One region of the Frigoribacterium sp. RIT-PI-h genome, then DNA from elsewhere that is predicted to be linked to it. Evidence: riboswitches for the same ligand, from Rfam matches in the RefSeq annotation. Region 1 holds a riboswitch; the other holds the start of a gene.

Region 1 (7,870 bases):
CGGAGATGGCTGCCACGAGATCGAGGAACTGGCCCGCCGGGGAGTCCTTCTCGCGGATCTGCACTGCGCTGACACCGCCGTCGACCGCGGCGGCGACGAGGTCGGGCAACTGGTGTCCGGCCCTCCGGGCGATGACCGTGTCCGTGACGAGATAGAGGGAGAGATCGGGGGTCACGACAGGGCCGCGCGATCGGCGACGGTCGCCGGATCGATGGCCGACAACGCGTCGAGGAGGTGGACGGCGAACGTGCCGGGGCCGGTCGAGCGCTCGGCGGCGACCTCTGCCGCGACGGTGTAGACCGTGACGGCGGCGACCGTCGCCTCGAAGGCGTCGTCGTGGACGGCCGCGAAGGCCGCCATGACCGCTCCGAGAACGCAACCGCCTCCGGTGACCCTCGTGAGCAGGGGGTGCCCGTTCGCGATGCGGACCGTGCGTTGTCCGTCCGTGACGAGATCGACCGGGCCGGAAATGGCGACGACCGTGCCCGCCGAGCGTGCCAGGACCGTCCCGTGTTCCAGGGCCTCGTCGGGGTGGTAAGAGCTGTCGACGCCCCGGCCTCCGGCTCCGCCACCGGCGAGTGCGAGGATCTCGGAGGCGTTGCCTCGCACGATCGTCGGCTGCTTGTCGAGAAGGCGATGCGCGAGGGCGGTGCGGACGGGAAGGGTGCCGATCGCGACGGGATCGAGCACCCACGGGGTCGATGCGTGGCGCGCCGCGTCCGCGGCCTCGAGGGCTGCGGCCATCTGGTCGCTGTGCGGGGTGCCGAGGTTGACGAGAAGACCGCCGGCGAGGGGGGCGAACAAGGCAGCCTCGACGGGGACGTCGACCATGGCGGGGGCTGCACCGAGCGCGAGGAGCGAGTTGGCGGTGACACCTGCCACGACGGAGTTCGTGATGCACTGCACGAGCGGTTCTCGTGCACGGAGTTCGTCGAGTGCGGCTTGGACGATTGGCAGAAGTGCAGGCGCGGTCGTCACGCGAGACATCCCTTCGCTAGTTCTAACTAGATCAGGTTCTACGGGTGTCATCTCAGCCCCTCATGAGGAGGGGCACCCCGTGTCACAGTGGCGCCATCCTGTCATGAATCCGGGACGTGATGACCACTGACGACGGCGTTCAGAGGCCTCTGATCATCGGAGACTCACCTCAGGACGCGCGGCGACGGGTTCCAAGCCAGCACGGCGTCTCGTAGTTCTTGCACCGATTTCTCGCTGTCGAGGCTCAACACCGGCTGGTCGAGCGAGTCGAGCCAGGCGTCGTGTGCGTGACGGCTTCTCCCCGCGAAGGCGGGATCGTCGTAGCCTGCAGCCCATTCGACGAACTCGGTCCATGCCGCGTGGTCGAAGTCGCCCCCGGCCCTCCGCCGAACTTCCCGGGCTTCCAGCCTGCGCAGCCGCTCACGGGGGCCGAGTGTGAGGAAGACCACCGCGTCACATTCCGCGACGATGGGCTCTCCCCACTCCATGACGGAGCCGGACAGGACCCACGCCTTCTTCGGGGCGAACAGCTCCCGCATCAAGGACACCCGAGACGCGGGCGCCCGCTTCTGGACGTAAGGCGGCTCCGTCGGTACGAAGAGGTAGTCGTCGGCGTCGGCATGCGGAACGGACCAATGCTCCGCCAGGGCTCGCCCGAGCGTCGTCGTCCCGCTGCCGCTGGCCCCGGTCACGTGGATCCTCGAAGGCTGCATGGCCTCATTCTCCGATGCGGCCGGTGGTGCACGGGCTTCGTGCGGAACCCCGGGGGTGTGTCGAGATCGTTGGCGGTCCTCTCGCCTGCGCCGCGTCTCCCGGGTGTCGGACCTCGTCGATACCGTTTCGACATGCGCCCCTTCGTCCTCCGCACGCCGATGTCCGACGTCACCGATCTGCGTCGACGCTTGGAAGCCTCTCGATTCCCGCCGTCGCCGATCGGTGATGCCGCAGACGAGAGCAGCATGTCGTTGACGCGGGTCGAATCGGTCGTCGATCGGTGGCGTGACGGGTTCGACTGGGGTGACGTCGAGGACCGTCTCGCCTCGACGCCCCAGTTCGAGACCGACGTCGACAGGCAACGCCTCCACTTCGCCCATCTCCGCGCCGCCAACCCCGCGGTCACGGAACGCCTCGCCGTCGTCGTGTTCCATGGCTGGCCGTACTCGTTCGTCGAGATGCTCCCGATGGCACGGCTCCTCGCCGCGAATCCGGCCGTGGTGTCGCCTGGTCGTGTGATCGGCTTCGACGTCGTCGTGGTGTCGCTACCCGGCTACGGGCACTCCGCAGCCCTCGACGATCGACCCTTCACCGGGCCTGTGGTCGCGCGGCTCATGCAGACGCTCATGACGGACACCCTCGGGTACCAGCGCTACATCACCTACGGGAGGACGTCGGATCCACGACCAGTGATTGGCTCGCCGCCCTGTATCCGGAGTCCGTCCTGGGGCTGTTCGCCACGCACGCCGCCTTCCCGCCGCCGTCACGTCAGCACCAGCTGAGCCAGGACGAGTCGAGCTGGGTCTCCCGACACGAGCAGGACTGGGCCAGGGCGTCGGCCTACGCCGGCCTGCAGTCCACCCGCCCCGAGACGCTCGCCGTGGCGCTGTCCGATTCGCCGGCACCGCGCCCGCGACGGACCGGCCGTCTCGGCTGGGCGACCACCCGCCTGACCGACGCGTCTCTCTGGCGAGCCTTCACGTACCTCCTGGTGGGCTTCGTCGTCACCACGACCGCGTTCGCGGTCTCGGCGGCTCTGCTCGTCACGGCGCTGGGCGCCATGACGCACGCCGTCTGGGGCCGCTACCTGCCCGAGCAGGTCGGGGCAGACGGCCAGCTGCACCGAGGCGCGCAGTTCCTCGGCGTGTTCGTCGACACGACGCCCCGGCAGCTCGCCTTCGCCGGACTCGGCCTCGTCCTGTTCCTCGCCGTCTGGCCGGCTGTGAACCACGGTCTCGGCTCGTTGCAGCGCGTGGTCATCCGCTCGATGCTCGGTGCGAGCGCGCGGGAGCACCGCCTGGCCGAGGTGACCGCCTCCCGCGACGCCGCGGTGGGCGACTCGGACGCGACCCTGCGCCGCATCGAACGCGAGCTGCACGACGGCACCCAGGCGCGCCTGGTCGGCCTGGCCATGACGCTCGGAGACGCCCGGGACCGGCTCCAGGGCGGTCACGAGCCCGCGGGTGTCGAGGGGCTCGTCGCCCAGGCGCACGCCTCCACCAAGGAGGCGCTGGTCGAGTTGCGGGCACTGGCTCGCGGCATCCATCCTCCGGTCCTCGACGAGGGCCTCGAGGCCGGGCTCTCCTCCGCGTGCTCTCGGACCCCTTTCCCCGTCGCGCTCCGGGTGGATCTGCCCACGCGACCGTCCCCGGTCGTGGAGAGCCTCGCCTACTTCGGAGTCCTGGAACTGCTGACGAACGTGTCCAAGCACTCGCAGGCGACCGCGGCGACGGTGGACGTCGACCAGGACGGACCTGACCTCCACGTGACGGTGACCGACGACGGAACGGGCGGCGCACACGTCTCGCTCACCCACGCCGCCGGTCAGGGCACCGGTCTCGCGGGGCTGCTCGAGCGCCTCCGCGCGGTCGACGGCCGGCTCGAGATCGACAGCCCGACCGGCGGGCCGACGACGATCCGGATGACGATGCCGTGGCGGCGACCCTCGTGAGGGTCGTCATCGCCGACGACAACACGATCGTCCGTGAGGGCCTCGCCGCTCTGCTGCGAGGGCGGGGGCACGAGGTCGTCACCGCGGTCGAGGAGGGTACGGCCGTCCTCCCGGTCCTCGTCGATCACGAGGTGGACGTCGTCGTGATGGACATCCGGATGCCCCCGACCCACACGGACGAGGGCGTCCGGGCCGCGATCCAGGTCAAGACCCTCCACCCGGGGGTCGGGGTGTTGCTGTTCTCCCAGTACGCGGAGGTGCGATGGGCGAGGACGCTGCTCGACGTCGCGACCGTCGGCGTGGGGTATCTGCTCAAGGACCGTGTCGCCGAGGTCACGACCTTCATCGACTCGCTGCAGCAGGTCGCCGCCGGGCACGTCGTGCTCGACCCCGAGGTCGCTGCCGCGCTCGTCCAGGCGCCGCGTCCCCTGCGGGACCGGTTGGGTCGGTTGACCGCCCGCGAGACCGACGTCCTCCGACTCATGGCCGAAGGGCGATCCAACACGGCGATCGCCGACTCGCTGCACCTCTCGTCAGGAACCGTCGAGAAGCACGTGACCGCCGTCTTCGCCAAGCTCGGCCTGGAGGCCACGCCGTCCGACCACCGACGAGTCCTCGCCGTCCTGCGCTTCCTCGCCGCATGACGAGCTTCTAGCGTTGCGAAAGGTCGTCGCGTCAGACGATCGGGTTTCGGACAGGGCCGGTCAGGTCAGGCGAAGCGGCTTCTGATGTCCTTCTCGAGCTGAGTGAAACGCTGCTCGTAGGCCTGGTAGTGCCACCTGGTGGCAAATCCGTAAGTGCCTTCGTCGCTCGTCATCTCGAGGTGGATGCCACTGCCACTGCCGTTCTCCGTGATCGACCAGCTGACGATCATGGGAAGTCGTTTCTTGCCGGCATTCATCACGCCGCCAAACATTCGGTAGGCGACTCGGGAGCCCGCCTTCACGCTGCCCGTGCGAGCGGTCGTCGTGGGCCGGTGAGTCAGCTCGTGAAGGAAGTCAGCGACACGGTCGGCCACGTCGTGAGGCGCGACGCGAGTCGTGAGGTGCACGTTGCGCTGGACAGGCTAAAGAGGCATGGCTCTTCTTACCTGACGTGGACACATCAGGGAACACGAAGATGTCCGATAGGGGATCGGCTACCGGATTGCCCTCCAGGTCTCGGACGCTAGCAAAAGTGTCAAATGAGATCGCGGGGCCATAGCTCTCACGACTTAGTGCGAGTGCCGTGGCGGCGGAGTGTCCGGACGAATGAGATGTCGAGGACGACACCGACGACGACGACGCCTGCCCCGATGAGGGCGTCAGGTCCGGTGAGCCCCTGGGTGATCGTGTAGATCGCGGCTCCAACAACGATACCTGTGCACACGATTACGTTGAACCAGGCTCCAAGAAGTCCGCCCGGAGCCTCACGTCTTGTGTTGTCCTCAGGGGTCACGAGGGGTTCCAACCTCGTTCGATCGCGAGCATCACGAATCCGATGCCGAAGACAAGCCAAGAGGCGATGATCCAAGGGAAGACGATGTGTTTACGGCCCTGGTAGATCGGGCCGCCCTCTCGGCGGTGGTGGACGAGTTCGTAGATCACGCCACTGCCGAAGCCTGCAAAACCAAGCACGACGAATACGAATGGCAGCACGTGAGATCGTCCTTCGGTCGACGGTAAGGGGCGAGACAGGGACGAGGCGCCCTCAGCAACCAAACCATAATCCAGGGAATCGACGCGCCCAATAGGGGATCGGTTTTTGCGACACGAGCTCGGGCCACGCACCCTCTCGCCATTCAGCTCGCGACGAAGAAGACTGCAATGCACACCGCTCCGAGGCCCAGGGCGCAGTAACCGAAAAAGCGAACAGGTCGTCGAACGGCTTCACCGCCGACTCGGCCGGACGGTGTCCTGAAGTTGTCGCCGAACACACTGAGGGCCGCGTCGGTTTTGAACAGAACAAGGAGGCCAAGCGTTATGGCAAGAGCCGCGACTAGTAGGGCAGGCCAGGCATCCATGAGGCAAGCTTGGCACGTTGCCCTCGCGTGAGTAGGTGAAAGTAGATCGACGTAGGCTCACGTCCTTTGGGCGCCCGATAGACGATCGGCTACTGGCCGTCAGGGTCTTGGTAGGAGCCGAGATCGATCGTCGCTCGTTTGCCCTCGTTGTCTGTGGCCGTGATGTCGAGCGAGGCACTGCCGTCTGGGGTGGAAGCGGTCAAGAACACCAAGGTGCCGAGTTGGTCAGTCGTCGTGACAATGACGTCGGCGGGGTCGACCGTCGCGAAGGCGTTCGCGATGGTGTGGACGTCAGTCATCGTGTACTCGAATCCCGGCGTCACGTAGCGGCAGACGTCACGTGTGTCCGACGCGTCCCTGGAAGCCGAGATCAAGGCCCTCAAGGCCGCTTCGGACGTGTGGACCCCGTGGCCGCAACTCATTGACTGAACGGCGACGATGGTGGTGCCGATGAGGACGACCGAGCCTCCCAGCGCTGCCCAATGAAGGCCCGTGCGTCGAGGCGAGGCAACGGTGTCCGCGGAGTCCATGGGGATGAACGTAGCGGTATGCCAGGCCTGTCTCGATAGACCATCGGTCACTGGTCGAGGCAGCCCCAGGCATCATTGAGGGCATGAGAGCGGGGACAGTTACCTACAGGAAGACCCTCGCCGGTGTCGTGGCTGTCCTCAGCGATGTGGACCCGTTGGGTCTCGAGCCTGGTTCGCCGGACGGTGCCCCGTCGGATGAGTACGAGATGGAGGCGGTCGACCTGGTTCGCATTCTTCTCAAGGCCGGCGCCGTCACGACCCTTGATGTCGAGGCGGTCTGGATGCGTTGGTTCTCGGAGTCGCTTGTCCTGCGACTCGGACCGCCCCGGATGGCGCAGCTGATTGATCGCTTGAACGAACTCGTGGACGACGCCCGATAGGGGATGGTCGAGCGGTCATGAGGGGGAGATGGCTGCGGCTTCGGAAGCGTGACGTGTCCAGGGTCAAAACGGAGGACCGTTGATTGTCCAATCAACGGCTTCAATGAGAGTTGCTGTGATGTAAACCACCGGGACCGTGAGCAGCCCGGTGAAGAGCGAGGCAGCCGCCCAGCCTCGGCGGCTTCTCTTCCAGACTCCACTAGCACGCCAAGCGATGGCCGCGCCGGTAGCTCCGAGTGCCGGCGGTCCTATGAGCAGCCATCCGAAGGAAGCGTGATCGCCGGCCGTGACTGAGTAGACGAACGGGAACACGACCGCCGCAATCATGAGCGCGATCGTCAGCAGGGGGATGCGTCGTGCAGTGTGGTCGCCCGTGGTCGGACCTGATTCATCCACGTAGGGCCGTTCTGTCGAGGTGCAGGCTAGGACTTCAGTCCTTGACCCTACGGCTCGGGCTGGTACGCGTCGTCGGGAACGAGCGACTGTCTCGATAGCCGATCGATCATCGAGATCCGTTTTGGACTGACCTATTGAGACAGCCGGCGCCCCGTAGCTGCGGGGGAGTGGCTAGCCTCCGCCTTGGATCGGCGACCGATCGCCTACAGGGCACCCTGTTCATCCATCCACCGGCGAATCGTCATGGCCGCGGCACGCCGCAATTTCGCGCCGCTGCTCCGTGTGAGTGTGTCGCCGGGAGTGCTGAAGGCCAATACCTCGAAAGATCGCCCGAGACTGTCTCCGGGAACCCTGTAATTGACGATCAAAGGCGCTTCGCTGACGTCGGTGATCCATGCTCGATCAATTGTTCGGGAGAAAAGAAACTCGTGGGAGACCAGGCGATCGTTATGTAAATAAAGACCAACATGAAGTGCCCGGACGCCGAGCCAAGTCCCTGCCAGTAGCAGCACTGCCGCAACCACGTAGACGGTCACGTTGCCGGATGCCAGAAAGGCGAAGCTTGTGCCAGCGGCTATGGCAATGGCCCCTAGTGCCAGCATGCCGACTCGGGTGCATCGGGCCGGCCGCAGCGTCCGCATGGCTTGGCGTTGTGAGCTCGGCTTCACTTCTTCTGATGTTTCAGAACGAGCCCCACAACGACAGCGCCGATCACGGACAGGCCGAAGATAGACCAGCCAGCCAACGGGTAGGCGTCGAGGAAGGGGTTCACGTCCCCGTTCATACCTCAGGACCGTTTGTTGTGCCCACTTGTTGAGTAGCCAGTTGCTGGATGGTCGGCTGTCCCATTTGGGGATCGGCTACCGAGAGCACATGCTGCCTTGGGTGAAGACCCGTAAGACAAAGCTGTACTTGCACG
Region 2 (7,870 bases), on a different contig from region 1:
GTGAAGCGCATCGCCGACACCGACGACTCCCGGGCCTGGCTGATCGCCATCACCGACAAGGGCACGGCGGCCCTCACCGAATGGCGGGGGCAACTCGCCGACTCGCTCGGCGGCCTGTTCGCCGACCTCGACGACGACGAGTGGGCCGTGCTCGAGCACGCGACCCGCCTGCTGGCCTCGCGGGTCGGCACCCGTGCCGACGTCCGCGCCGACACCGAGGCGGTGTTCGCGTGAGCGCGCCCGCCTCCGCCTCCGCTCGCACCACGCCCGAACCGAAGCCGAGCATCCTGAAGCAGCCGACCGCCGTGTGGGCCATCGCCTTCGCCTGCGTCGTCGCCTTCATGGGCATCGGCCTCGTCGACCCGATCCTCCCCGCCATCGCGGAGTCGCTGAAGGCCAGCCCGACGCAGACCGAGCTGCTCTTCACCAGCTACCTCGCCGTCACGGGCGTCGCGATGTTCTTCACCAGCTGGGTGTCGAGCCGACTCGGCGCCAAGCGCACCCTGCTGATCGGGCTGGCCCTGATCGTCGTCTTCGCCCTGCTCGCCGCCACCAGCGGCGACGTCTGGTCGATCATCGGCTTCCGTGCCGGCTGGGGGCTCGGCAACGCCCTGTTCATCTCGACCGCGCTCGCGACCATCGTCGGGGCGGCGTCCGGCGGAACGGCCTCGGCGATCATCCTCTACGAGGCGGCACTCGGCCTCGGCATCGCCATCGGCCCGCTGATCGGCGGCCTGCTCGGCTCGGTCAGCTGGCGCGGCCCGTTCTTCGGTGTCACCACGTTGATGGCGATCGCCTTCATCGCGATCGCGCTCTTCCTGAAGGGCGACGCCATGGCGAAACCCACGCCGACAGCGCTCTCTGCACCGTTCCGCGCCCTGGGCAACCCGGCGCTCGGCGCCCTCGCCGCGACCGCCCTCTTCTACAACATCGGCTTCTTCGTCCTGCTCGCCTACACGCCCTACCCGCTCGGCTTCGGCGCGCTCGGCATAGGCTTCACCTTCTTCGGCTGGGGAGTCGGCCTCGCGATCACCTCCGTCTGGGTCGCCCCGCTGCTGACCGCACGCCTGCGCCGGACGACCGTGCTGCGCATCACCCTCCCCCTGCTCGCGCTCGACCTCGTCGCCGCCGCGGTCGTCGTCGGGACGCCGGCCGCGCTCGTGGTCTGCGTCGTCGTCGGCGGCCTCGTGCTCGGCGTGCTCAACACCGTGCTGACCGAGTCCGTCATGGAGGCCACCGACCTGCCCCGCTCGGTCGCATCCAGCGCCTACTCGGGCGTGCGCTTCCTCGGCGGCGCCGTCGCCCCGCCCGTCGCCACCCTGCTCGCCGACACGATCGCCCCGAGCGCCGCCTACGTCTTCGCCGCCGCGAGCGTCGCCGTCGCCTTCGTCGTCGTGGTGGCCGCGCGCGGCGCCCTGCGCCGGGTCGACGACGGCCCCGAACCGGCTCGCGTCGAGGCCGAGGCCATCGGAGCCGGCGAGGCGATCTGACCGACCCGAACCGCGCCTCCTACACGGGTCCGGGGGCAGGAGGCGCGGTGCCGGAAGGGCACCGGACTAGACTCGCGGAATGGCTACGAGCAACGACCGACTGGTCTGGATCGACTGCGAGATGACCGGGCTCGACCTCTCGGTCGACGAACTGGTCGAAGTGGCCGTGGTCGTGACCGACTTCGACCTGACGCCCGTCCACCCTGGCTTCACGATCGTCATCAGACCCGACCAGTCCGCCCTCGACAACATGGGCGAGTTCGTCACCGAGATGCACCGCTCGTCGGGCCTCATCGACGAGATCCCGAACGGCGTCAGCCTCGCCGAAGCCGAGTTCGAGGTGCTGGAGTACATCCTCAAGTACGTCCCCACCGAGCAGCACGCCCCCCTCGCCGGCAACACCATCGGCACCGACCGGGCCTTCCTCGCGAAATACATGCCCCGCGTCGACAGCCACCTGCACTACCGCAGCGTCGACGTGTCGTCCATCAAAGAACTGGCCCGCCGCTGGTTCCCCCGCGTGTACTTCAACGCCCCCCAGAAGCACGGCGGCCACCGCGCCCTCGCCGACATCCTCGAGTCCATCCGCGAACTCGAGTACTACCGTCGCGCCGGCTTCGTCGCCGACCCCGGCCCCACCACCGAAGACGTCCAGGCGATCTCGAAGGCCGTCGTGGACGAATGGGCCCCCAGGCTGTAGTAGAGTCTTCTCGTTGCGATCGCCTCGGCAGTCGCGCATGGTGGGTATAGCTCAGCTGGTAGAGCGCCTGGTTGTGGTCTAGGAGGCCGCGGGTTCAAGCCCCGTTACTCACCCGAATGGAATCCCCTGCCCTCCGATGGGCAGGGGATTTTTCGGGCTCTGGCGCCTTCTGGTCGTGGATGCGCGAGCGCATCCACGACGTCGTCGGTCAAGACATTGATGCGCTCGTCACGGTCGCGGCCTGCCCTCCGATGGGCAGGGGATTTTTCGGGTTCCGGCGCCTTCTGGTCGTGGATGCGCGAGCGCATCCACGACGTCGTCGGTCAGGACATCGCTTCGCTCGTCACGGTCAAGACATCGCTTCGCTCGTCACGGTCGCGACATTGCTTCGCTCGTCACGGTCGAGACATCGCGAGGGAGACGTCGCTTCGCTCGTCGACTCTGGGGGCCGGGGCGTCGGCGTGGGAGGGTGGTGACGTGGACGACGAACGGCAGGCAGCGGGCATCGACCCGTCGGAGGTGAGCGCGGAGGCGTTCGACGCGATGGTGGTCGACCAGCTCGATCTGCTGCCCGACGACATGGTCGACGGGCTCGACAACGTCGTCTTCGTCACGGAAGACCGCCCCGACGACGGCACGCTCGACCTGCTCGGCCTCTACGACGGCGTCGCGCTCACCGAACGTGGCCAGTACGGCTTCGGCGAGCTGCCCGACCGCATCATCCTCTACCGCGAACCGCACCTCGCCGCCGTCGACGACCTCGACCAGCTCGCGGACGAGATCCACGTCACGCTCGTCCACGAGATCGCCCACTTCTACGGCATCGACGACGAGCAACTGCACGAGCTCGGCTGGGCCTGACCCTCCACCACCACGTCCGCCAGCGAGGCCGGGTCCTCCGAAACCAGGTGGGCGTCCTCCTGTTCGGCCCACACGTCCCACCACGGCTCGTACGTCGTCCCGTCGCGGGCCAAGGCACGAGCACGCCGGGCCACGGCGTCGAGCTCCAGCCACACGCGGACGTCCACGAGCGACGAGGAGGCGCGGGTCAACGCCCCGGCCCCCTCGACGATCAGCGAGACGGCCGGGTCGAGCACCTCCCACGCCGCCGCGCGGTCGTGCTCCCAGTCCCACCGCCGCCATCCCGGGGCGACCGGCGACAAGATGGACGTCTCGACCACGCGGGACGCCGCCTCGAGGCCGTGCCACCCCGGGTAGACGTCGTCGAGGTGCACCAGACGCACGGGTCCGAGCCGGTCGACGGGCCACGCGGCGGCCACCGCACGGCCGAGCGTGGTCTTGCCCGAACCCGAGCGGCCGTCGATCACCACGACCACGCGACGCGAACCGACCCGCGCCTCCTCGGCTCGGCGCAGCAGGGCCCCGACGGCGTCGTCGACGGCGACCCGCTCAGGCAAGGACGAACTCCCACGTGCCGGCCAGGACGGCCGCGGTCACCGAGGTGGCGGCGATGACGACGCCGAGGGCGACGAGCACGCCGTCCCGCGCGCCGAACGAGGACGGCCTCGCCCAGGTGCGCGGGGTGTCGCTGCCGAAACCCTTGGCCTCCATGGCGGTGGCGAGCTTGCTGCCGCGCCGGACCGACAGCACCAGCAACGAGAACGCCTGTTGCCCGAAACGCCTGAGGGCCCCGACCGGACCACCCGAGTCCGCGACGCCCCGGGCGCGACGGGCCAGGGCGAGCTGCCGCCAGTCGTCCATGAACAGCCCGACCAGGCGCAACCCGGCGAGGCCCCCCAGCACGAAGCGTGCGGGCAGTCGCAGCACCTGACCGAGACCGTCGGCGAGGTCGGTCGGGTCGGTCGTCGCGAACAGCACGATGCCGGGCACCCCGACGGCGAGGATGCGCAGGCCGATCGCCCCGGCGAGGGCCAGGGACCCCTCGGTCACCGACAGGAACCCCCACTCGACCACCGACGCCCCGCCGTCGCGTCCGTAGAGGGCGATGGTGACGACCGACGTCGGGGCGGCGATCCAGAGCGGTGCCGTGCGGGCGAGCAGCTGCCGGGCGGACAGACCGGCGAAGGGCAGCAACAGCGCCGCGAGCAGCAGCGCGGTGCCGGCCGAGACCCAGTCGATCGAGAGCAGCAGGGCGATCGCGAGCACGACGGCGGCGAGGAGCTTGGCGACCGGGTTGACGCGCCCGACGACGCCGGTCGCCACGACCGGGGTGAGGACGCTCATCGGCGCACCTCGGCGGGGTCGGTGCGGCGGGCGTGTGCGCTCAGGTCGAGCACGTCGTCGGCGAGGGTCGACGCGAACTCGGCGTCGTGGGTGACGGCGACGACCGCCCGGCCCTCGTCGAGCAGCTCGGCGAGCAGGGTCACGAGTTCTCGCCAGGTGCGGGCGTCCTGCCCGAAGGTCGGTTCGTCGAGAACGAGCATCGAGGGGCGTGACGCGAGGACGGTCGCGACCGAGAGCCGTCGCTTCTCACCGCCCGAGAGCGTGAACGGGTTCGCGCCGGCGAGGTGGTCGAGCCGCAGCCGGTCGAGGAGGAGGTCGACGCGCGACGCGACGTCTCTCGACGACGCGCCCAGCGCCTCCGGACCCACCGCCAGCTCGCGGCGGACGGTCGCCGTCAGGAACTGGTGCTCAGGGTCCTGGAAGACCGTGCCGACACGGGTGAGCAGCTGTCGGGGCTTCCAGCGGATCGGAGACGGGCCGGCCCCGTCGGCGAACGACGGCGTGGCCTCGAGGGCACCCGCGACGGGGGCGGGCAGCCCCGCGGCGGGGGGGGGGGGCGACGGCTTGCCCGAGCCGTTCGGGCCGGCCACCGCGGGCGCGCGCCCCGCGGTGGCGGAGAGGTCGATGCCCGCCGCGACCGCGCGACCCTTGGGCCCCTTGTGCCCCACGTCGAGTCCCCTCGCCGAGAGCAGCAGGTCACCGGTCGTGCGCGACCGGACGGGCGCAGGAGGCGCGGCACCGGGGACCCACACCCCCGCGTCGACGAGGCGGTCGCGTTCGGCGCGCAACACGTCGTCGGGTCGACCGTCGGCCAGGACTCCCCCACCGGCGTCGAGCACGACGACGCGGTCGACGACGGGCAGCCAGACCGACACCCGGTGCTCGACGACGACGAGCGTCGCCCCGGAGTCGGCGACGACGCGGGCCACGGCGTCACGCACCTCGACGACGCCTTCGGGGTCGAGGTTGGCCGTCGGCTCGTCGAGGAGCAGCAGGCCCGGCCGCATGGCGAGGGCCCCCGCGAGTGCGAGCCGCTGCTTCTGGCCGCCGCCCAGCTCGGAGGTCGACGCGGACAGCGGCAGGTCGAGTCCCACGGCGTCGAGGGCGTGCCCGACGCGGCGCCAGATCTCGTCGCGGGGCACGCCCAGGTTCTCGCAGCCGAAAGCGACGTCGTCGCCCACCCGCGCGAGGACGACCTGCGAGGCGGGGTCCTGGAGCACGAGGCCGACCCGGCCGCGCTGCTCGGCGGGGGTGCGGCCGTCCACCAGCAGGTCGCCGGCCTCGTCGCCCTCGTCGTCGCCGCCCAGCACCCCGGCGAGACCGGCGAGCAAGGTCGACTTGCCCGCGCCGGACGCACCGAGCAGCAGGACGCGCTCGCCGGGGGCGACGTCGAGGTCGAGCTCCGAGACGGCGGGCAGTCGTCGGCCGGCGTGCCGCCAGCCCCAGCCACGGGCGGTGACGCGGGCACCGTCCCCGGGTGCCCGCCGTCCGCCGCTCGCTCCGCTCACGGGAAGGACCACGAGGAGGCGCGCCTAGACCCGGGCGTCCGCCGAGCGTCCCGAGGCGAACCGGGACAGCGCACCCGTCCGGGCGAGGCCGCGGGCGGCGAGCCACGAGAGCAGGCCGGCGAGGACGGTGCCCGAGACGACCGAGGTGACGACGTAGATCGTCTTCGACCCGGCGGCGTAGGCGGCCGCCGAGGCGAAGCTCGTGTCCATCAGGCCGACGGCGAGGCCGGCGACGGCACCGGCGAGCAGCACCGTGCCGATCCGCCACGACTTGTAGAGGAAGACCGCGAGCACGATCTCGGCGCCCAGGCCCTGGACGATGCCCCAGATGAGCACCGAGAAGCCCCACTGGGTGCCGATCAGCATCGAGACGACCGCCGCGACGACCTCGGTGTAGACGGCGGCGCCGGGCTTGCGGATCACGATGCCGCCGAGCACCCCGGCGAAGAGCCAGCCGCCGTTGAGGATGCCCTCGAAGCCGCCCGAGAAGCTCAGGACGCTGTCGATGGGTGTGTAGGCCAGGCCCCAGGCCCAGAGGACGACGCCGGCGGCGACCCCGATGACGCTGGCGACCACGATGTCGACGACGCGCCAGCGCCGGGTGGGGGTGGTGCGGGCCTTCGGCGTGAAGCCGGTCGAGCTGTCGCGAGCCGCCGTGGAACGGTTTTCGGGCGTGGACGTGGACATCTGTTCTTCTCCTCCCTGCGCTGGCATGACCCAGATCAGGTTCGACGGTCGAAGCGTGGTTCGCTTCCTCTCAGCCCGGCTCACCGGACTCCCGTGTGTTGTGGGGTCGATCATAGCGCCGACCCCGGCCGGCGTGGCCGCGCCTCCGACGACCTGTCGAGGCGCCTATCGTGGCGGGATGAGTCGGCCTCCCGTCGCACCCCCCCCGCCTCCGGCTCCCCCGCCGGCCCCGACTCCGGCGCGACGACACCACCCCGCCCGGCTCGTCCTGCCGCTCACCTCGGTGGCGCTCGTCGTCGTCACCGGGGTCGTTCCCTTCGTGGTCCTCCAGCCGATGATCCACTCCTACCGCGGTGACGCGGCGGCCTACGGCATCCCCGCCTTCGGCGTCGCGACGGTGGCGTCGGTCCTGTGCTGGGTCCTCGCGATCGTGACCGTCGTCGTCGGCGTGGTGTCCCCCGCCCTGCGCCAGCGCCTGAAGGGTCTGCCCATCACCGCCGTCACCCTGGCGGTGCTCATCGCCGTCGCCGATCCGTTCGCCTACCTGCTGATCGCCCTGTCGGCCGACGCGTACTGACGCATCAGAGCCCGGCGGCCTTCCGGACGAGCGCGGCCACGGAGGCGCGGGTCGCGTCGTCGTCGCTGGTCACGGCATACGAGGTCGGCCAGAGGGTGCCGTCGTCCAGCTGGGCGCCGTCCTGGAAGCCGAGGGTCGAGTAGCGCGTGCCGAACTTGGCGCCCGGCTGGAAGAAGACGACGGCCTTGCCGTCCTCCTTCGCGTAGGCGGGGAAGCCGTACCAGGGCTTGGGGGCGAGGGTCGGGGCGTGCTCGGCGCCGGCCTCGTGCACCATCCGGGCGATCGGCCGCTCGACGTCGGTCATGGCCGCGATGGCGTCCGCGGCATCCTGCGCCTCGGCGGCCGACTTGTCGGCGAGCTTCTGGCGCTTCGCCTCGGCCCGCAGCTCGGCGGCGCGTTGCTTCATCGCGGCCTTCTCTTCTTTGCTGAACCCGGCGTCGGCCATGATCGTGCCCTTCTCGTGCGTGCGTGCGTCGGCTCGGTCGGGCCTGCGTACGCCCCATGGTGACAGGCAGGATGGTCGGCATGCACCTGAACCTCACGACCACCGGCGACGGCGCCCGCCACGTCGCCCTCGTCCACGGGCTCGGCGCCGACGGCGCGACCTGGAAGCCGATCGTCGACCGGTTCGTCGCGACCGGTTCGTACACGGTCACCACCCTCGACCTGCGGGGTCACGGTGAGAGCGACCGGGCGTCGTCGT

What was found. A riboswitch is a leader RNA that binds a small molecule or an ion and turns the genes downstream of it on or off. The one in region 1 is predicted to bind thiamine pyrophosphate.
Region 2: it holds a riboswitch for thiamine pyrophosphate, as region 1 does, so the genes downstream of both, AEQ27_RS02605 (ECF transporter S component) here and thiM (hydroxyethylthiazole kinase) in region 1, are expected to answer to the same signal.

What each region holds. Positions count from the first base shown of each region.
Region 1 is NZ_LHOZ01000072.1:36,118-43,987, forward strand. It holds gene thiE (thiamine phosphate synthase) at 1-175, opposite strand, end outside; gene thiM (hydroxyethylthiazole kinase) at 172-987, opposite strand; TPP riboswitch at 970-1,068, opposite strand; gene AEQ27_RS09465 (hypothetical protein) at 1,143-1,670, opposite strand; gene AEQ27_RS09470 (epoxide hydrolase family protein) at 1,824-2,474, shown strand; gene AEQ27_RS09475 (sensor histidine kinase) at 2,573-3,643, shown strand; gene AEQ27_RS09480 (response regulator transcription factor) at 3,625-4,287, shown strand; gene AEQ27_RS09485 (hypothetical protein) at 4,353-4,661, opposite strand; gene AEQ27_RS17220 (hypothetical protein) at 4,850-5,080, opposite strand; gene AEQ27_RS17225 (hypothetical protein) at 5,077-5,280, opposite strand; gene AEQ27_RS09490 (hypothetical protein) at 5,735-6,175, opposite strand; gene AEQ27_RS09495 (hypothetical protein) at 6,304-6,555, shown strand; gene AEQ27_RS17230 (hypothetical protein) at 7,155-7,619, opposite strand.
Region 2 is NZ_LHOZ01000036.1:9,037-16,906, forward strand. It holds gene AEQ27_RS02565 (MarR family winged helix-turn-helix transcriptional regulator) at 1-234, shown strand, start outside; gene AEQ27_RS02570 (MFS transporter) at 231-1,490, shown strand; gene orn (oligoribonuclease) at 1,570-2,190, shown strand; tRNA gene AEQ27_RS02580 (tRNA-His) at 2,231-2,303, shown strand; gene AEQ27_RS17640 (metallopeptidase family protein) at 2,668-3,051, shown strand; gene AEQ27_RS02590 (hypothetical protein) at 3,006-3,608, opposite strand; gene AEQ27_RS02595 (energy-coupling factor transporter transmembrane protein EcfT) at 3,601-4,395, opposite strand; gene AEQ27_RS02600 (ABC transporter ATP-binding protein) at 4,392-5,903, opposite strand; gene AEQ27_RS02605 (ECF transporter S component) at 5,928-6,590, opposite strand; TPP riboswitch at 6,586-6,694, opposite strand; gene AEQ27_RS02610 (hypothetical protein) at 6,769-7,167, shown strand; gene AEQ27_RS02615 (hypothetical protein) at 7,172-7,612, opposite strand; gene AEQ27_RS02620 (alpha/beta fold hydrolase) at 7,693-7,870, shown strand, end outside.